DNA from 3 places in the Paenibacillus sp. FSL H8-0048 genome. Region 2 is predicted to be linked to each of the others. Evidence: riboswitches for the same ligand, from Rfam matches in the RefSeq annotation. Region 2 holds a riboswitch; each other region holds the start of a gene.

Region 1 (4,282 bases), 580 kb from region 2:
AGCTCGGTGCGCAGCTCGTGAATGAAGTCTACGGCCTCCTCAGCCGAGAAAAAAGGGTCCCCGCCCGCCAGCGTCAAGCCGTCCAGCAGCGGATTGCCTGCAATCTCCTCTATGATCTCGCGCCGCCGCTCCGGGGTGAAGACTTCCCCGAAGCTAAAGTTCCAGGTCTTCGGGTTGAAGCAGCCCGGGCAGCGGTGGCGGCAGCCGCTGATGAAGAGGACGGCCCGCAGGCCCTCGCCTTCATTAATCGACTCCGGGTAATATCCGCAGATGTTCATAGATGCTTAACACGGTCCCGGACTTCGGCTTGCTTGGCAGCATTGAAGCGGGTCTGATAGTCGCCGGTCAGATACCCGGTAACCCGGCGCAGACGGCGGATATGGGTGGTATCCTCATGGGCATTGCAGGTCGGGCAATTCGTGCCGATGACCCCTTCATAGCCGCAGCCGGAGCAGCGGTCAATCGGATGGTTAATGCTGAAGTAGCTGATATCCTGCTCCAGCGCGTATTTGATGATTTTGACGAAGGCTGACGGGTTGCTCCGGGCATTGCCGTTCAGCTCGACATAGGAGATCGCTCCGGCGTTGCAATATTCATGGAACGGAGCTTCCAGGCTGATCTTCTTGGCTGCGCTCAGTTCATGGTAGACCGGAATGTGGAACGAATTCGTATAGTATTCACGGTCGGTTACCCCAGGGATAGAGCCGAGCACCTTGCGGTCAATCTTCGTGAACTTGCCGGAGAGACCTTCAGCTGGTGTTGCGAACAAGGTGATGTTGAGATTAAGCTCCTCGCTCTTGCGGTCACAATATTCACGCATATGGCGGACGATGGCTACAGCCTTGGCATGGATCTCCATATCTTCGCCGTGGTGCTTGCCGTACATGGCTTTCATGCATTCTGCCATTCCAATGAAGCCCAGCGACAGACTGCCGTGCTTCAGCAGTTCGCCTACACTGTCATCGGGGGCAAGCTGCTCGCCGCCCTCCCAGACGCCTTCCCGCATCATGAAATCGGAGGCTTTGGCCTTCTGGGAAGCCTGGATGCGGAAGCGGTGCAGCAGACCGTCGAGCGCAATATCCATATAGTGATTGAGGTCGTCGAAGAACCCTTCTTCATCAGCAGCGAGGCGGCGGCCGGTTATCGTGCCGTGGGCCAGTCCAAGACGCACCAGGTTGAGTGTGTTGAAGGACAGGTTGCCTTTGCCGGAGCAGTGATTGCGTCCGAAGCGGTCTCCAAGCACACGGGTGCGGCAGCCCATCGTAGCGAACTCGGTATCCGGGTCAGCCGGATCATAATATTGCATGTTCAGCGGAGCGTCCAGGTTGGCGAAGTTCGGATACAATCTGCGCGCCGAGCACTCCGCTGCCTTCAGGAACAGCTCGTAGTTAGGATCACCCGGCTGCTGGTTGATGCCTTGCTTGCATTTGAAGATCTGAATCGGGAACACCGGCGTCTCCCCGCTGCCCAGTCCATTCATCGTGGCCGTCAGCAGCGAGCTGATCACAAGCTGCCCCTCCGGGGAGGTGCAGGTGCCGTAGTTGATGCTGGTAAAAGGAATCTGGCCGCCGGAGCGGCTGGACATCGTATTCAGGTTATGTACCATACTCTCTGCGGCTTGCAGGGTCTCGCTCTGCGTCTCCTTAAGGGCAAAACGGAAGGCGCGCGGATACTGCTCGGCCAGATCGCTGCGGCTCATCGTAATCTCCCCAAGCCCAGACACCTCTGCATTCTCCTCGAAATACTCCAGACCTTTGCGGAAGAGCTTGGAGAAGGATTTGGTGACATAAGGGGCCAGATCATAGTCCAGCTTGTTGGCGGATACGCCGCCGTATTGCGCATTCTGCTGCGACTGGAAAATAATCGCCACCAGCGACATCGCCGTCATAATCGAGTTGGGAGGCCGTACGCTGCCGTTGCCGGTATTGAAGCCTTCACGGAGAAGCCGTTCAAACGGAATAAAGATGCAGTTCGTGGTTCCAATGGCGTATTGATCAAGGTCATGTACATAGACGACATTATCCAGGGTAGCCTGTACCAGCTGTGGCGGCATGGTGAAGTTGCGGGCATACCATTTGGAGTACTCACTGCCGAACTTGCTCATTTTGCCGGAGAAGCTCTCCCCGTTCAGGTTGGCGTTCTCGCGCAGCAGATCCAGATCCCGGCTGTCGATAATATCCCGTCCCAGATGAATGACCTCTTCCAATAGAACCTCTTGTGCAGCTTGTCCTTCGTTATAACGTTTCTCCAGCAGCGTCATTATATAACTCTCTCCTCTCGGGTATTGTAAGCGTTAAAAAAGCACCCCCGGCCGGGAAGGCCGGAAATGCCCGAATGCAGGATGCAAAGCTCCGGAAAGCGGAAATTTGCCTGTGGTCTGGGTGGAACATACGAGCAGAAACGGGGCAATAGCTTACGCCAGTTCTTGTATATTCCGCAGAGCCGATACCTGAAGATAATCCGCGATCGTCCTCAGGTATCGGCAGCCTCTGGCCCGATTGACGGAAGGCTAACTCTGCAATAGCAGGCCGCATACGGGCACCTCCCCTGTTCCTCGCAGGAGTCTAAGCGGTGCCGCCGAAACAGGCAGGTCTCCTGGCTTCCGGCAACTCCTCCAGCGCCTTCCCGGGGGGCTTATTCCGCCCCTTAGTGGCAATTAGCCGGAGAATGCGGCCCTGGGTATCGCACCCTGGGAGCATCCGGTTACAGTGGCGGGACCGCAGCGGTTTTGCACCGCGCTTCCCTATTAAGTCTCACCTCTATTACTAGGGGTGAAACACCTGTTTCTACTATATTTTGTTGTTATCTATTAAAGCTACCGCAATATATTGTGTTTGTAAATGTTTTTTTGCAATCCCGCACGGGGAGCGGGTTCGGCGCTTTTACTCACAGCTGATCCACAGTTAGTCCACAGGTAATCCACAACTTTCCTCTAAATCTGCCTTGAATTTTTCATAAAATCTCCGAAAATACGCCACAAAGAATCCATAAATAGAGTGCGTCTAATCCTGGTAATCATTTTGACGGATATTAATAGAAAAGAGAGGGTGCAGGTGATTTGTGGCGAGCCTGGCGAAGCGTTACAATAAGGGAATAAGTAAGCGGCAGGCACACCAGATACTTTAGGGAGGGAAATAGCAATGGCAATTGGCGAAGTGACCGTTATTCCGATTGGGACAGGCAGCACCAGCCTTAGCAGCTATGTGGCCGAGATGCAGCGCGTGCTGGAGACGGTGGAGGGCATTACGTATGAGCTAACTTCTATGGGTACGATTATTGAGGGACCGGTGGGGCGGATTCTGGCTGCGGTAGAAGCGCTGCATGAGTCGCCGTTCACCGCCGGGGCGCAGAGAGTCTCCACCTCGCTCAAGATCGACGATCGGCGCGACAAGACCTCCACCAGCCGCAGCAAGCTGGAATCCGTAGAGCGCAAGCTTCAGGGGAAATAGAGTGAATATAGTATCCAACCAGAAATGATGATAAGGAGCGGATTCTTCATGGCAGAAGCAGCGCGGCAGATCGGAATTCAAATGTATACACTGCGTGACCAGACGGAGCGGGATTTCCTTGGCACACTGGGCAAGGTAGCAGAGATGGGATACCAGGTGGTGGAATTCGCCGGATATTTCGGCGTAGCTGCCGGGGTACTTCGTCGCAGGCTGGATGAACTGGGTCTTGCAGCGCCTTCGGCGCATGTGGGTCTGGACTTCAGCAGCCTGGAACAGATGGAGCGGGCATTGGCCAGGGAGATCGAGTACGCGGCGGAGCTGGGAATTCAATATATTATCACCCCGTCAGCGCCGCTTCCGCCCAGCCCTTCCATCGACGATGTAACGAGGTTAATTCCATTCTTTGAGAAGGCTTCCGCGATGGTCCGGGCAGCGGGAATGCAGTATGGCTACCACAATCATGATTATGAATTCGCTGAGGTTGACGGCAAGGCGGTCATTGATATCTGGCTGGAGCAGATTCCTGCGGAGCATATGCTGGCAGAGTTCGATCTGGGCTGGGTATACAGGGGCGGAGCCAACCCGGCTGATTATGTGTCACGGTATGCCGGACGTGTTCCGCTGGTCCATATTAAGGATTTTGGAGCCAACCAGGAGGAGACCGATCTTGGAAAGGGAGAGGTCGATTTTCAGAGCGTCTTCGAGATAGCGGAGCAGAGCGGAATTCTCTACTATATTGTGGAGCAAGAGGCCTACGAGGAATCCTCTCTTGCAAGCGCTAAGCTCGCGCTGGATTATTTCCGCAGGCTGGGGCTCATGCACGGCTGATGACA
Region 2 (4,282 bases):
ACGGCGTGGATGCGGGGGACGGAGAAGCTGGTAAGAATAACGGCGTGAAGCTGTTGTTCAGCTTCACTGATGCTGCGGAATGCTCCGCCTTCAAGCCGGAGCGGGTAGGCGTGGAGTCCGCCAGCGGCGTTACGGACTACGAGGTCAAGGCAACGGTTAGCAGTTGCCAGGTTGCAGCAGGCGCCGGAGTAGACGGCGATGCGAAGGGTGAGACAGGCGCCGGAGTAGACGGCGATGCGAAGGGTGAAGCAGGCGCTGGAGTAGACAGCGATGTGAGGGGTGAGACAGGCGCCGGAGTAGACGGCGATGCGAAGGGTGAGACAGGCGCCGGAGTAGACGGCGATGTGAAGGGTGAAGCAGGCGCAGGAGTAGACGGCGATGCAGATAGTGGAGCCGCCGCCTCTCCAGCGGCGGCGGGGACTCCTCCGTCACGCGTATACGAGGTGACGGTGGAGCTATCAGCAGGCGCGAAGCTGGCGGCAGGTGATATGATCACCGCCGGAAGATACTCGCTGAAGCTGGAGGCAGATCCGGGCAGCGCCCCGGAAGCTGCAGCCACAGCCGCGCCTAGTGCAGAGCCATCCGCTTCTGCAAGCCCGGAAGCGGACACGGACGCGGAATAAAGCTGTGGCATTAACAGGCTGTTTAAGCTTTTAACTAATGAGCAGGTAAATCTTCGAGTAAAGCAAATCGACGGGCGCTACTGACTAACGTAATTGACTGCCGTAATCGACTGCACCTAACGACCAACGTTATCGACTAATGCTACTGAGTCACTTAGCCGTCTCACCAACTAACAGACGTTTTTGACTTGTTATCGAGTAATGGTCCTGAGTAACATTGCTTACAGAGATAGGTGTACTCTGTACAACTAAAAACAGTGAAAAAGAAGGCGTACCTCTCTTAATTGTATTCCATACAACTAAATTTGCCCGAAAGGGCGAAAAGCCGGGTACATAAGCATTTTAGGTGTACGAAATACAGCTAAAGGTACATTTGGCGGTAAATCAGACGGTTTAGTTGTACAGATTACATTTAAGCATAACGTGGGGAGCTAGTTTGGCACATTACGGTAGAATGGGTATGGCAGGCTGAAATATGTGAAATGTAGAAGATAGTTATGCTTATGTCCGAAAGAAGCTGCTCAATTGCACTTTGTACACTAGAATGAGGCATATTGAGCCTTATATGGCGTTCTGTTGTATTTGGTGCAGTAGATTTTTGGGATTTGGCCCGGCTGAGGGGAATTTGCTGTAATCGGTGGTATGGAGTGCAACAGAATGCGTTAACGGCTGCTTTTATACTAATTCTGATGTACGGAATACAATCGGCCTTCTGCCGAGGTTTCCATAGGTTCGCCATCGAGTTGATTACAGCAGACCAACGTCTTGATCAGCAGCAGAAGAGTAACTTTTATAGTCCTGAATAGTATGATGTGCCGGGGAGCGGGCATGTGCTGTTCAGGATTTTTGCTGGGGAATAGACGGGGTCTCGCGACGGATGGAATAGATATAGCTTGTCTATAGACATACAGGGGAATAGTCGATATGATGGTTTGAGAATATTAAAATTTAATAAGCTTGAGGAAAAGGTGCAGATTGCCTTAGAGACCGCGCGCTGTCGCCAGCAGAAGCTGGCAGGGCTATGTCTAATAGAAGAATCTGCTTAAAAGGGAAGCCCGGTGCAAGTCCGGCGCGGTCCCGCCACTGTAAATACGGAGCGACTCCTGAGGTGCCACTGTCTGCTAAGCGGATGGGAAGGCGGGGGAAGCGGTGAAGTATGAGCCAGGAGACCTGCCTTTTTCATTGTTGTTTCTATTCTTCGGGGGTAAGAATGTGGAAGCAGATGCTGATATCTGATATTGGCGAGGGCTGTATGCGCTGTATTGTATGTAATGTGGGAGAGCAACCGGCTCCCTTCAGCCGCCCTGTGCGAAAGTTCTTCCCCGGCCGCCCTGCACAGGGCGGTCTTTAGGTTGCCGCTCTTTTGGCGGAGGAAGCAGGATTCATCCATTCTATTTCAGGAAAGAGGTTAGTTATGAAGAACCATTCTCTATCATCCAGGTTCACACGGCTGGGACTTGCTGTCATTATGCTGTTCGCACTGCTGGGAGCAGCTGTAGCTCCGGCAGGACAAGCTGCTGCTGCACAGACAGGCGGAACTTCCGCACCAGCGGTATCCGCTCTGCCCGCAAGTGAGGCAGCCAGCGTAACCGCTGCGGTCTATGCTACTGCGGAATTCATGCTGAAGAACGGAGTCCAGTCCGACTGGCAGGCGATTGGCCTTGCACAAGCAGGCTACAAGGTACCTGCCAGCTATCTGAAGGCGCTTGAGGGTAAGGTGAGTGAGGCTAAGGGTGTTTTTGCCAGAGCTACGGATTATGCCCGGATCACGCTTGCCGTTAAGGCACTGGGCGGCGACCCTGAGAAGGTGGCAGGCTACAACCTGATCGAGAAGCTCTACAATCACGATGCAATCACCGGCCAGACGCTGAATAATCCGGTTTATGCCCTGCTGGCTCTTGATTCCGGCAGTTATACCATCCCGGCAAATGCGAAATGGACACAATCTAAGCTGCTGGCAGAGATTCTGGCCAAGCAGAACCCGGACGGCGGCTTCACCCTGACCACGGGTGCGAGTGATCCGGATATGACAGCGATGACGCTGAACGCACTGGCTGGACACAAGCAGGAAGCAGCCGTGAATACTGCTGGTCAGCGGGCAGCCGCCTGGTTGTCTAAGGCACAGGACAAGAACGGCGGATATGGCGACAGCAGCGAGAGTGTAGCTCAGGCCATTATCGGTCTGTCTGCCTTCGGCATTGATCCGGCAGGAGCAGAGTATACCAAAGGCCAGATTAATCTGGTCAGCAAGCTGCTGAGCTTCAGTGCAAAGGATGGCGGATTCGTCCACACTGCGGGCGGCAGCTCCAATCCGCTCTCCACGGAGCAGGCACTGGAGGCTTTGGTAGCGTACAAGCTGTTTGGTACAGGCGGTAAGCTCTTTGATTTTAGCGGCACACCTGTGAAGAATCCTCAGGTAAGTGTCGCGGTTACAGTTGAAGGTCCGAATGGAACGTTGGCTGAGGGCAGCGTGTATGCTGGAAATGTGCTTAAAGCACTGGAAAAGACAGCAGCAGCCAAGCGCCTGGCCCTGGTCAATGAAGCAGGCAATTATGTGACGGGGATCGGCGGCGTGATTGCGGGTACTTTTGGCGGATATGACGGCTGGATGTATGTGGTTGCGCGCGGCGGAGCATGGATCTATCCAAGTGTAGGGATGGGCGACTTCGCACTGGAGGAGAATGACCGCATCGTGGTCTATTATGGCGGGGACAACACGCAGGTGGTTGATGCCGTAACCGTGACTCCCGCACAGCCGCAGCCTGGACAAGATCTGAAGGTGCAGGTAACCCAGAAGCAATGGGTCTGGAATGAGGCGACTTTCACCTCCGATCCGGTAACTTCACCGGCAGCAGGCGTACAGGTAACCATCGGCGGCAAAACAGCAGTTACAGATGCTGCGGGCGTGGCTGCTCTTGCTGGTGGTCTTCCGGCGAATAAATATACCCTGACGGTTACGGGATATCTGAAGGATAAAACCCCGGCCATCGTCCGTCATACGGTTCCGGTAACGGTGGCTTCTGCTGCGGCGGACCGTCCGGCTTTTGCCGATGTGAAGTCGATTTCGCCTTGGGCGCTGGAGTCGGTATACACGGCGTATGACCGCAAGCTGATGAATGGTGTGAGTGAAGGCAGTCTGATGTTTGCACCGAAAAAGAATATTACCCGTGCTGAATTTGCAGCACTGCTGCTGCGCTTAACCGGGAACGAGCCGTCTGCGGCGTCTTCCGCTGGGGCCTTCAGTGATGTTAAGGCCGGTACATGGTATTATGGAACAGTGAACCGGGCAAAAGAGCTTGGAATCATTAGCGGCGTGACAGCCACGGCGTTCAAACCGGACGGGCTGGTTACGCGCCAGGATATGGCTGTGATGATGGTTAGAGCTTTTAAACTGGATGCAGCTGGAGCGGAAGCCGGAGCAGGCGCGGGTAAGTTCAGCGACGAAGATAAAATTAGTGACTATGCATTGTCCGCTGTCCGTACGGTAACGGGACTTGGATATATGAGCGGCACCGGCGGCGCATTCGAGCCTGCTGCTGTCGTAACTCGTGAGATGGCTGCTGCCGTAGCGGTTAGGTTGCCATAGTTCTTAGTTGGTAGGGAGCTGACTGTACTGCACGCTGGTACTGCATGCTGGGGCCAACGATAAGTGGATAAAT
Region 3 (4,282 bases), 1.0 Mb from region 2:
ATTCAGCAGCTCCATTACCTCCCGGCAGCGCGCGGCAATAGCCGGTTCAGCCATGCCGCTGCCGCGCAGCCCGAACGATACATCCTCCAGCGGTGTGCTGAGGATCAGCTGCTGCTCAGGGTCCTGGAAAACCAGGCCCACTCTCCGCCGCAGAGCGGCCAGCTCTTTTTTGGAGTAGGATAATGCCTTCCCTCCTTGCAGAACCGTACCCTGCTGCGGGCGCAGGATGCCGACGGCATGCAGGAACAGCGTCGATTTGCCCGAACCGTTATGACCGAGTACCGCCGTCTTGCTGCCTGCGGGGATGGAGAACGTAAGTTCATGCAGCGCAGGCTCCTTCGTATCCGGGTAATGGAACACCACTCCGTCACAAGCCAAGCTATATTCCTGATCCATGGCCGGCTCCTTTCATGTGTTAGTGATAAAGTACGCTTCAGTCAGCAGCAGCACAGCAATACCGGTATAAGCCTGGATTGTATACCGCCGCGGCACAGGACGCGCCGTATAAGGCGGGAGAATAATCTCGTCTGTGAATCCGCGGGCCAGCAGCCCCTGCGACAATCCGTAATAACGGTGCATCGTGTTGCCGAACAGCGCTCCTGCCATAGCCGCAGTCTCCCGAAGTCTGGCCATGTAGCCCCGCCGGCCTCCGCGCAGCCTGCGGGCCAGCAGCAGGCCATGCGCTGCATCACTCAGCAGGAATAAGAAGCGGTACATAATCAGCATCAGCTCCAGAACAATCTGCGGCATCCGCAGCCTGCGCAGCACCTGCAGCAGCTCACTGAACGGAGTAGTGAACATCAGGAAAAAGAAACAGCTCATGCAGGCAGAGATTCTGGCCAGCAGCTCTCCGGCCCGCTGAAGCCCGGCCACTGTAACATATACCGGCAGGTTCAGTCCAGGAAGCGGGAATATTCCTGCCTCTCCCGCTGCCGGATGCCCGAATTCCACGAGCAGCGCCGGTACGCTAAGCGCGTAGAACAGCAGCGCTGTGCCGAACAGCATGCCATAAGCACGGAAGGGAATACGGGCCTGTAATACACACCAGGACATCATCCATAGGGTGATTGCAGCCTGCAGTACCGGATGTACGGTGTAAGAGAGCAGGAACATCAGGGCTGCGAACGAGCTTTTCCACATCGGGGATAACTGGCGCAGAGCATTATTGTAAGAGAGAACATCAATCCGCCGGATCACTTGCTGCTATGCTGCTTCGTCCCGCCTGCTTGCCCTTGAGCAGCCCCAGGGTATAGCCGATCACACCGGCACCAATCGCTGCCTGCAATGCAAACAGCATACTCTCCGTCTCCCCCGGGAGCTCAGTCAGCGGCTTGAACCACGGCTCATAGTCAGGATTAATCTCAGTAATCGCACCTTCAGCCGCATCATCGGCTCCGCCGAATTCCCCGTTAACCAGCAGCAGCGGCAGAATGACAAGCAGAATAACGACCAGCAGCATCAATCCATTTTTCCATTTATTGCTCATTAGGCTCTTCCTCCGTTCACCTTGCGTTTCAGCAGCGACAATTCATTCGGGCTATACGATTTCAGCCAGTTCCACAGCAGTACCGTCAACAGCCCTTCACTGATGGCCAGCGGGATTTGCGTCACGGCAAAGATTCCCCCGAATTTAAGAAAAGAAGCCATTACACCGCCATCCGCCGCCGGAAAAGCCACCGCCAGTTGAACGGAAGTCACTACATACGTACTCAGATCAGCCGCCGCAGCCGCACAGAATAGGGCCAGCTTTTCGCGGTCCGGCATTTTCATCATCAGCTTATACACTGCATATCCGGCAAAAGGACCCGCCACCGCCATCGAGAACGCATTGGCTCCAAGCGTAGTGATCCCGCCGTGCGCCAGCAGCAGCGCCTGAAACAGCAGCACAATCGAGCCGATCACGCTCATGGGCATCGGTCCCAGCATTACCGCACCAAGTCCGGTTCCGGTAGGGTGGGAGCTGCTTCCGGTCACGGAAGGCATTTTGAGCGCAGACAGAACGAAGGTAAACGCACCGGCCAGACCCAGCAGCAGCTTCAGCTCCGGATTCTCCCGGGTCATGGCTCTCAGCTTGAAGATTCCCAGCACAAAGAACGGGATAAACGCCGCCCACCAGAACACCGCCCAGCCAACCGGCAGGAACCCTTCCATAATGTGCATCGCGCGGGCCGTACCCGGTTCATTCAGCATAAAATACACCGTAAATCCGGCAACCAGAGCCGCAAAGCTCCACCCTCTGTGTTTTTTCATTTGTCACCCTCCATGTTTGTTGATTTCCGTTAAAAATAATAAAACTAAAAAACCCACCCTAAAGGGTGGGAGTGTATGTACGCAGGCAAGTTCGATAGAACGCGCAGCCGCTGCCAAACGATACAAGGCGCTTCTCATCGTACCATCACTATGGGACGAATCCTTGTATCCAGCAGCTATAAACCGGTGATCCTCTCTACACTCAAGATTCCTCCGGTCCATCAGGGCAGAACGCCTCTTCTCATTAACCTATCCGTACACCGCTCCTATCCGCGTAGAGTCGTGGTGTGCGTAGACAAGGTAGGTCTCCTGGCTTGGAATGCAAACGCCGCAGGCTTCGTCTTCCCCGGGGCTTCCCGAGTGACCTCATGAAGTGCAGCTCTTCCATACAGTGGCGGGACCGCTCGGGATTTGCACCCGATTCCCTGTTATCCCTTGCCGCATCCGGCAAGAGCACCTTGTTTCACCGCTAATTCATCTCACATCATAACGGACCCGGCTCAGCGTGTCTGTGATATAAATTGGAAAAGCTGTACTGCGGACAAACTTGGCTTGTAGAAATTTTATTTGAGTAATATAATTATTAACTATACAATCTGAACGTGGAGGCATCCGATGAAACTCGATCTAACCGAACAATCCCTGCCCGTGTACGAGGCCTTGTCCAGTACCGTGCGCCTGCATATGCTGCGGCTGCTGTCCGATAAGCCCATGAACGTGAAGGAGCTGGCTGCAGCCCTCAAGCTCAGCAGTGCAATTATGACCATGCATGTGCGCAAGCTCGAAGCTGCCGGGCTGATCCGCAGCCACATGGCTCCAGGCAAAAGCGGACTGCAGAAGATCTGTACACTGGCTGCCGACGGGGCAGAGATTATTTTTCCAAGGCAGGCCCGGACTCCGCGCAGGGGATACCGCAAGGATATCCCGGTGGGGCATTATTCCGACTTCCAGATTGAGCCTACCTGCGGACTGTCTACGACGGAGAGGGTCATCGGGCACTTTGACGATCCCCGTTATTTCTGGGACCAGGAGCGGGTGAATGCCGGGATTCTCTGGTTCGGCAAGGGGTTCGTTGAGTATAAAATCCCGAATTTCCTGCTGTCCAGCCAGCAGCCGGAGGAGCTTGCCATCACGATGGAGATTGCCTCGGAAGCCCCGTCGATCAACAACAACTGGCCGTCGGATATTACCTTCACGCTGAACGGACAATCGCTCGGCTTCTGGACCAGCCCCGGTGATTACGGAGATAATCCGGGAAAATACACTCCGGCATGGTGGCCCGCACTCACCAATCAATACGGCCTGCTCAAGCAGCTGCGGATTACGCAGACGGGTACCTACATGGACGGGCAAAAGCTGTCGGAGGTCACCCTCGATCAGGTAGGCATCCGCAACAAACAATGGACCTTCCGGCTCTCTGTCGAGGAGGATGCCGAGCACATCGGCGGTCTCACCCTGTTCGGAAAAGGCTTCGGTAATTACAATGAGGACCTGGTGTTTGAGCTGTTTTATACGGATGGTGTGGCAGATTTGCCGGGTTCTATATAAAGGCTTGCTTAGGGTGTTAGGTAGGTAGGTAGGTAGGTAGGTAGGTAGGTAGGTAGGTAGGTAGGTAGGTAGGTAGGTAGGTAGGTAGGTAGGTAGGTAGGTAGGTAGGTAGGTAGGGGAGATTGATTAGTTAGACTAATTAGGTTGGTTTTTGTTTCAGCTACTTTTGGAGCCAATACTCCTCATTTCCGCTCATCGCCCACTTTCGGCTGATTCAGGTGCATTAGTGTACCACCCATTAGCCAACCAGCTAACTTCTCCCCCCACCTATGGGATTTATCCCTCTCATTTCCTCACCCAGTCCACTTCCCGCCGCATTAGAGGGATTTATCCCTCTCATTTCCTCACCCAGTCCATTTCCCGCCGCATTAGAGGGATTTATCCCTCTCACATTTCCTTCTCCCCCCCTTTCCCCTCACCTCCACAACGCAAAAAAGCCCCTCCAACCGCACATTGTGCAGGTTCGAGGAGCTTTCGTTGATCG

What was found. Region 2 has a riboswitch for cobalamin ahead of NSU18_RS14710 (S-layer homology domain-containing protein). Riboswitches for the same ligand answer to the same signal wherever they lie in the genome.
Region 1: it holds a riboswitch for cobalamin, as region 2 does, so the genes downstream of both, NSU18_RS17195 (anaerobic ribonucleoside triphosphate reductase) here and NSU18_RS14710 (S-layer homology domain-containing protein) in region 2, are expected to answer to the same signal.
Region 3: it holds a riboswitch for cobalamin, as region 2 does, so the genes downstream of both, NSU18_RS10690 (energy-coupling factor ABC transporter permease) here and NSU18_RS14710 (S-layer homology domain-containing protein) in region 2, are expected to answer to the same signal.

The regions. Positions count from the first base shown of each region.
Region 1 is NZ_JBBODF010000001.1:4,053,641-4,057,922, reverse strand. Features, by position in the region: gene nrdG (anaerobic ribonucleoside-triphosphate reductase activating protein) at 1-278, opposite strand, end outside; gene NSU18_RS17195 (anaerobic ribonucleoside triphosphate reductase) at 275-2,260, opposite strand; cobalamin riboswitch at 2,569-2,799, opposite strand; gene NSU18_RS17190 (MTH1187 family thiamine-binding protein) at 3,141-3,449, shown strand; gene NSU18_RS17185 (sugar phosphate isomerase/epimerase family protein) at 3,498-4,277, shown strand.
Region 2 is NZ_JBBODF010000001.1:3,470,338-3,474,619, reverse strand. Features, by position in the region: gene NSU18_RS14715 (GAP1-N2 domain-containing protein) at 1-623, shown strand, start outside; cobalamin riboswitch at 1,623-1,815, shown strand; gene NSU18_RS14710 (S-layer homology domain-containing protein) at 2,038-4,209, shown strand.
Region 3 is NZ_JBBODF010000001.1:2,470,547-2,474,828, forward strand. Features, by position in the region: gene NSU18_RS10675 (energy-coupling factor ABC transporter ATP-binding protein) at 1-396, opposite strand, end outside; gene cbiQ (cobalt ECF transporter T component CbiQ) at 409-1,197, opposite strand; gene NSU18_RS10685 (energy-coupling factor ABC transporter substrate-binding protein) at 1,181-1,486, opposite strand; gene NSU18_RS10690 (energy-coupling factor ABC transporter permease) at 1,486-2,250, opposite strand; cobalamin riboswitch at 2,533-2,726, opposite strand; gene NSU18_RS10695 (ArsR/SmtB family transcription factor) at 2,866-3,798, shown strand.